One region of the Micromonospora cathayae genome, then DNA from elsewhere that is predicted to be linked to it. Evidence: predicted binding sites of a transcription regulator. Region 1 holds the regulator's gene; the other holds the start of a gene.
The links. Region 1 encodes HrcA, which represses chaperone genes, less so after heat shock. Its sites were predicted from a motif close to GGTTNGCACNCTCNNNNNGAGNGTGCNAACC; they were not measured.
Positions count from the first base shown of each region.

Region 2: a site for HrcA is predicted at 1,350-1,380, ahead of groES (co-chaperone GroES). Genes of this name have one in related genera too.

Region 1 covers NZ_CP118615.1:7,040,954-7,044,361, reverse strand. The annotation lists gene PVK37_RS30950 (DUF4870 domain-containing protein) at 1-716, opposite strand, end outside; gene hrcA (heat-inducible transcriptional repressor HrcA) at 963-1,985, shown strand; gene dnaJ (molecular chaperone DnaJ) at 2,059-3,198, shown strand; gene PVK37_RS30935 (16S rRNA (uracil(1498)-N(3))-methyltransferase) at 3,199-3,408, shown strand, end outside.
Region 2 covers NZ_CP118615.1:452,929-456,336, reverse strand. The annotation lists gene PVK37_RS02060 (chitinase) at 1-1,190, opposite strand, end outside; gene groES (co-chaperone GroES) at 1,513-1,827, shown strand; gene groL (chaperonin GroEL) at 1,898-3,408, shown strand, end outside.

The DNA of each region.
Region 1 (3,408 bases):
CGGACCATCAGCACGATCAGCGGGCCGACCCAGCCGAAGAGGCTGCCGCCGACCACCACGCCGATCGGCCCGCCGACGTGGGCGAGGGTCGCCCACAGCCGGTCGTCGCCGCTGGTCGCGCCACTCGCGGCCGGCCCGCCGGCGGGCGGGTACCCGGCACCGGGCGGCGGCTGGCCCCCGGGCGGCGGGTAACCCCCGGGCGCGGTGCCCGGCGGCGGGTAGCCCGGGTCGCCGGTGGGCGGCTGCCCGGCGGCGAAGTGCCCACCGGACGTCGGGTGGTCGGCCGGCACGCCGTACCCCGGCGCGGGCGGTTCCGTGCCGTAGCCCGGGGCGGGCGGCTCGTAGGAGGGTGCCCCGTAGCTCTGGGTCGGCGGCTCGTAGGAGGGTGCCCCGTAGTTCTGGGTCGGCGGCTCGTAGCTCGGCGCGCCGTAGTTCTGGGTCGGCGGTTCCTGGCCCGGCGCGCCGTAGCTCTGCGTCGGCGGCTCGTAGGACGGGGCCTCGTGGGGCCGGGTGGGCGGCTCGTAGGAGGGCGCCGGCCAGCCGTCGGACGGCGGGGAGCCGCCGGGCGGGGGATACCCGGACGCCCCTGGCGCGCCGGACAGTGGTGCGGTGGGTTCCGCGGGCGTCGACGGGGACCCGGGCGCGAGCGGGACGGTCGGCTCCGGCGGGTAGCCGCCGGAGTCGCCCGCTCCGGGCGGGCGAGGCGGTTCAGTCATGCAGGTCACGGTAGGGGCATCCGGCAAGTCGTACCAGCGGGACACCGGTCGGGTCCACCGGCCGATCGGCCACCACGGCGGCGCGGTGCGCGGCACAGGTCGACACCGATCATCGCGTTCCCGGGGGGCACCGACGTAGACTGGCACTCGCTACAGTCGAGTGCCAGGGCCACGGTCCAGGTCAGGTCCGCCGTGCGTGGCGGAGCCGGACCGGGCGTGGACCGGCACGCGTGGGAGGTGGGGAGAGTGGGTCTCGACGACCGCAAGCTCGCCGTGCTGCGCGCGATCGTCGAGGACTACGTCGCGACCCAGGAGCCGGTCGGCAGCAAGGCGCTGGTCGAGCGGCACCAGCTCGGCGTGTCCCCGGCCACCGTCCGCAACGACATGGCCGTGCTGGAGGAGGAGGGCTACATCCGCCAGCCGCACACCAGCGCCGGCCGGGTGCCCACCGACCGGGGCTACCGGCTCTTCGTCGACCGGCTCTCCCGGGTCAAGCCACTCAGCCCGGCCGAGCGGCGGGCCATCGAGCGCTTCCTGGTCGGCGCGGTCGACCTGGACGACGTCGTGCACCGTACGGTCCGGCTGCTCGCGCAGCTCACCCGCCAGGTCGCGGTGGTGCAGTACCCGTCGCTGGCCCGCTCCTCGGTGCGGCACCTGGAGCTGGTGCCGATCTCCACCACCCGGTTGATGCTGGTCATGATCGCCGACACCGGCCGGGTCGAGCAGCGGCTGGTCGAACTGCCCGCCCCGGTCCCCGTCGAGGACGTCACCGACCTGCGTCGGCTGGTCAACGAGAAGCTCGTCGGCACCCGGCTCTCGGACACCCCGCCGCTGGTACAGGCGCTGGTCGAGGAGATCCGGCCCGGCTTGCGGCCGGCGATGACCACGCTCTCCACGGTGCTGCTGGAGACGCTGGTCGAGCGGCACGAGGAGCGGATCGCGCTGGCCGGCACGGCCAACCTCACCCGGGGCGGCCTGCTGGACTTCCAGGGTTCGCTGCGGCCGATCCTGGAGGCGCTCGAGGAGGAGGTGGTCCTGCTCAAGCTGATCGGCGAGGTCGAGCCGAGCGCGACGCGGATCCGCATCGGCGACGAGAACGAGATCGACAACCTTCGGGGTGCCTCGGTGGTGAGCACGGGCTACGGTCCGGGTGCCACCATCGTCGGTGGGCTGGGCGTGCTCGGGCCGACCCGGATGGACTACCCCGGCACCATCGCCACGGTACGCGCCGTGGCACGCTACGTGGGCGAGCTGCTGGCCCAGAACTGACCAGTCAGGGGCCGACGGCCGACCCGGCCGACGACCGGCGCAACGCGAGACGAACATGAGGACACGGAACGCAGTGGCCAGGGACTACTACGGCATTCTCGGTGTCAGCCGGGACGCCTCCGACGACGAGATCAAGCGCGCCTACCGCAAGTTGGCGCGGCAGTTCCACCCGGACGTGAATCCGGACCCGGAGGCCCAGGAGAAGTTCAAGGACATCAACGCCGCGTACGAGGTCCTCTCGGACGACCGGAAGCGGCAGATCGTCGACCTGGGTGGGGACCCGCTCGCCCCGGGCGGCGGCGGGGCCGGCGCGGGCGGCCCCGGCGGGGCCGGGCCGTTCGTCGGCTTCCAGGACATCATGGACGCCTTCTTCGGCGGGGCCGCCGGGTCGCGCGGGCCACGTCCGCGTACCCGACCGGGAGCCGACGCGATCCTCCGGCTGGAACTGGACCTGCACGAGACCGCGTTCGGCGTCGAAGCGCCGATCACCGTCGACACCGCCGTGCTCTGCACCACCTGCTCCGGGGCCGGCACCGCCGCCGGCACCCACCTCGCCACCTGCGAGGCGTGCGGCGGGCGGGGCGAGGTGCAGTCGGTGCAGCGCACCTTCCTCGGCCAGGTCGTCTCGGCCCGGCCGTGCACGGTCTGCCAGGGGTACGGCACCACCATCCCGCACCCCTGCCCGACCTGTGCCGGGGACGGCCGGGTGCGTACCCGCCGCTCGCTCACCGTCAAGATCCCCGCCGGGGTGGAGGACGGCATGCGGATCCGGCTGGCCCAGCAGGGCGAGGTGGGCCCCGGTGGCGGCACCGCCGGCGACCTGTACGTCGAGATCCACGAGCGCCCGCACGACGTGTACTCCCGCAAGGGCGACGACCTGCACTGCCGGGTCACCGTGCCGATGACGGCGGCGGCGCTCGGCACCCGGCTGACCATCAAGACGCTGGACAGCGAGGAGCCCGTCGACGTCAAACCGGGCACCCAGCCGGGCAGCACGCTGCGGCTGCGCGCCCGGGGCGTACCGCACCTGCGCGGCACCGGCCGGGGCGACCTCTACGTCCACCTGGACGTGCGGACCCCGACCAAGCTCGACGCCGAGCAGGAGCGGATGCTGCGCGAGTTCGCCAAGACCCGCGGTGAGGAGGTCGCCGAGCTGAGCAAGCAGGGCGGCTTCTTCTCCCGGATGCGCGACGCGTTCAACGGGCACGCCTGAGTGTCGGCGCCGCTGTTCCTGGTCGAGGCGCTGCCCACCGCCGACACGCTCACCCTGGACGGCCCGGAGGGCCACCACGCGGCCACCGTGCAGCGGCTACGGGTCGGCGAGGAACTGCTGCTCGGTGACGGCCGGGGCGGCACCGCCGCCGCCGTGGTCACCGCCGTCGGCCGGGGCACCCTGGACGTCAGGATCACCTCCCGGGGGTAC
Region 2 (3,408 bases), 610 kb from region 1:
AGCCCCATGATCGGCCCGGAGTTGTAGTTCTGCACGTGCAGCACGGTGAGGTCGTTGCGCAGGGCGTGGATCACCGGCAGGTACGACCCGGCGCGCGGGTCCTGCCCGCCCCACGGGCCCGACCCGTAGAACTGGTAGCCGAGCTGGACGAAGAACGTCTCCGGCGCCATGGTGAGCACGAAGTTCGCTCCGTACCGCTGCTTGAGGGTGCGGATCGCGGAGATCAGGTTGACGATCACCGGTGTGGTCGGGTTGCGGAAGTCGGTGTCCCCGGCGTCCAGGTAGAGCGAGTGTCCCTCGAAGTCGATGTCGAGCCCGTTCAGGCCGTACCGGTCGATGATGGCGGCCACCGACCGGACGAAGGTGTCCCGGGCGGCGGTCGTGGTGAGCTGGACCTGGCCGTTCTGCCCACCGATGGAGAGCAGCACCTTCTTGCCCTGTGCCTGCTTGGCGCGGATGGCCGCGACGAACTCGGCCTCGGTCTCCACGCCGGGGCACTCGGTCGGCGGGCAGAGCTGGAACCGGATGTCGCCCGAGGTGACGGTGGTGGGTTCGCCGAAGGCCAGGTTGACGATGTCCCAGTCGGCCGGCACGTCGGCCATCCGCAGGTAGCCCGAGCCGTTGGCGAAGCTGGCGTGCAGGTAGCCGATCAGCGCGTGCCGGGGCAGCCCCCCGGCCGGCGGTGTGGTGGGCGGCGGTGTGGTGGGTGGGGCGGTCGTCGGCGGTGCGGTGGTGGGCGGTGCGGTCGTCGGCGGTGCGGTGGTGGGTGGCGGTGCGGTGGGGGTGCCGCCGCCGCAGGGCGCGCCGTTGACCGTGCAGTCGGTGGGGGAACCGGAGCCGGTGACCAGGAAGCCGAACGACACCGAGGCGCCGGGGGCGACGGTGCCGTTCCACGAGCGGTTGGTGAAGGTGTGCCGCTGGCCGACGCTGCTCACCGTGGCGTCCCAGTAGGAGCCGAGCGTGGTGCCGGTCGGCAGGCTGAACGCGACCTGCCAGCCGGTGATGGTGGCCGGACCGCCGTTGGTGACGGTGTAGCGGCCCTCCCATCCGGTACCCCAGTCGGCGGTCTTCACGAGGGTGGCGGTCGGGCCGGCGGCCTGTGCCGGGGTGGTCAGGGCCAGGGTGGTGGCGGTGACGGTGGCCCCGACCGTGACCAGGGCCAGGAGCAGTGTTCGGGCAGGGCGACGCATCCGGACCTCCCGGTTCGAGGGCCGTCGGATCGACGGATGGCTAATTATTAAGATTCTTAACTGTAATTGTCCAGAGGTGACCCCGGGCTCGTCCGGCGCGACGCGGGCCGACTTCGTTGGCACTCTCCTTGACGGAGTGCTAGCGGCGGCATAATCTGCGATTAGCACTCTCCCATGGAGGGTGCCAGCCCCCGGGTCTCGCCCGGAGGTTCAAACGCCAGGCGGACCGGCACCCGCGACGACGGCCCCGCCCGGTGGCATGTGGCAGATTGACGCTGGTCGGCAGTGCCGGCCGGTAACGAAACCAGTACCCCAGGAGGGTATGCCCGTGACTACCGCGACCAAGGTTGCGATCAAGCCGCTCGAGGACCGGATCCTGGTCCAGGCGAACGAGGCTGAGACCACCACGGCGTCGGGCATCGTGATCCCCGACACCGCCAAGGAGAAGCCGCAGGAGGGCACCGTCCTCGCTGTCGGCCCGGGCCGGATCGACGACAAGGGCAACCGGATCCCGGTTGACGTCGCCGTCGGCGACACCGTCATCTACTCGAAGTACGGCGGCACCGAGGTCAAGTACGCCGGCGAGGAGTACCTGGTGCTCTCCGCCCGCGACGTCCTCGCGGTCATCGAGAAGTAAGCAACCGATCAGTGCTGCTGCCCCGGTCCGGCTCGCCGGGCCGGGGCAGCAACGCTTGAAGGGATAATCCATGGCGAAGATCCTGAGCTTCTCGGACGATGCCCGGCACCTGCTCGAGCACGGTGTCAACGCCCTCGCGGACGCGGTCAAGGTCACTCTCGGCCCGCGCGGGCGCAACGTCGTCCTGGACAAGAAATTCGGTGCGCCGACGATCACCAACGATGGGGTCACCATCGCCAAGGAGATCGAGCTCACCAACCCCTACGAGAACCTCGGCGCGCAGCTGGTCAAGGAGGTGGCGACGAAGACCAACGACGTCGCCGGCGACGGGACCACCACCGCCACCGTGCTCGCCCAGGCCATGGTCCGCGAGGGCCTGCGCAACGTGACCGCCGGGGCCAACCCGGCCGGTCTGAAGCGGGGCGTCGACGCCGCCGCCGCCAAGGTCTCCGAGGCGCTGCTGGAGCGGGCCGTCGAGGTGGACGACAAGAAGTCGATCGCCCACGTGGCCACCATCTCGGCGCAGGACGCCACCATCGGTGAGCTGATCGCCGAGGCGATGGAGAAGGTCGGCCGCGACGGTGTCATCACCGTCGAGGAAGGCTCCACCCTGCACACCGAGCTGGCGGTGACCGAGGGCCTCCAGTTCGACAAGGGCTTCATCTCGCCGAACTTCGTCACCGACCTGGAGTCCCAGGAAGCGGTGCTGGAGAACCCGTACATCCTGATCACCACGCAGAAGATCTCCGCGATCGAGGAGCTGCTGCCGCTGCTGGAGAAGGTCCTCGCCGACAGCAAGCCGCTGCTGATCATCGCCGAGGACGTCGAGGGTCAGGCGCTGTCGACGCTGGTGGTCAACGCGCTCCGCAAGACCCTGAAGGTCTGCGCGGTCAAGGCCCCCGGCTTCGGTGACCGGCGCAAGGCGATGCTCCAGGACATGGCGATCCAGACCGGCGCCGAGCTGGTCGCGCCGGAGCTGGGCTACAAGCTCGACCAGATCGGGCTGGACGTGCTCGGCACCGCCCGCCGGGTGGTCGTCGACAAGGAGAACACCACCATCGTCGACGGTGGTGGCCGGGACACCGAGGTCGCCGACCGGGTCGCGCAGATCCGCAAGGAGATCGAGGCCTCCGACTCCGAGTGGGACCGGGAGAAGCTGGCCGAGCGGCTGGCGAAGCTCTCCGGCGGCGTCGCGGTCATCCAGGTGGGCGCGGCGACCGAGGTCGAGATGAAGGAGCGCAAGCACCGCATCGAGGACGCCATCGCCGCGACCAAGGCCGCGGTCGAGGAGGGTACGGTCCCCGGCGGCGGTGCCGCCCTGGCCCAGATCCTGCCGGCGCTCGACGACGACCTCGGCTTCACCGGGGACGAGAAGGTCGGTGTCTCGATCGTGCGTAAGGCGCTGGTCGAGCCGCTGCGCTGGATCGCCCAGAACGCCGGCCACGACGGCTACGTCGTCGTGCAGAAGGTCATCGGCAAGGAGTGGGGCCACGGTCTCGACGCCGCCACCGGCGAGTACGTCGACCTGACCAAGTCCGGCATCCTCGACCCGGTGAAGGTGACCCGTAACGCGGTCACCAA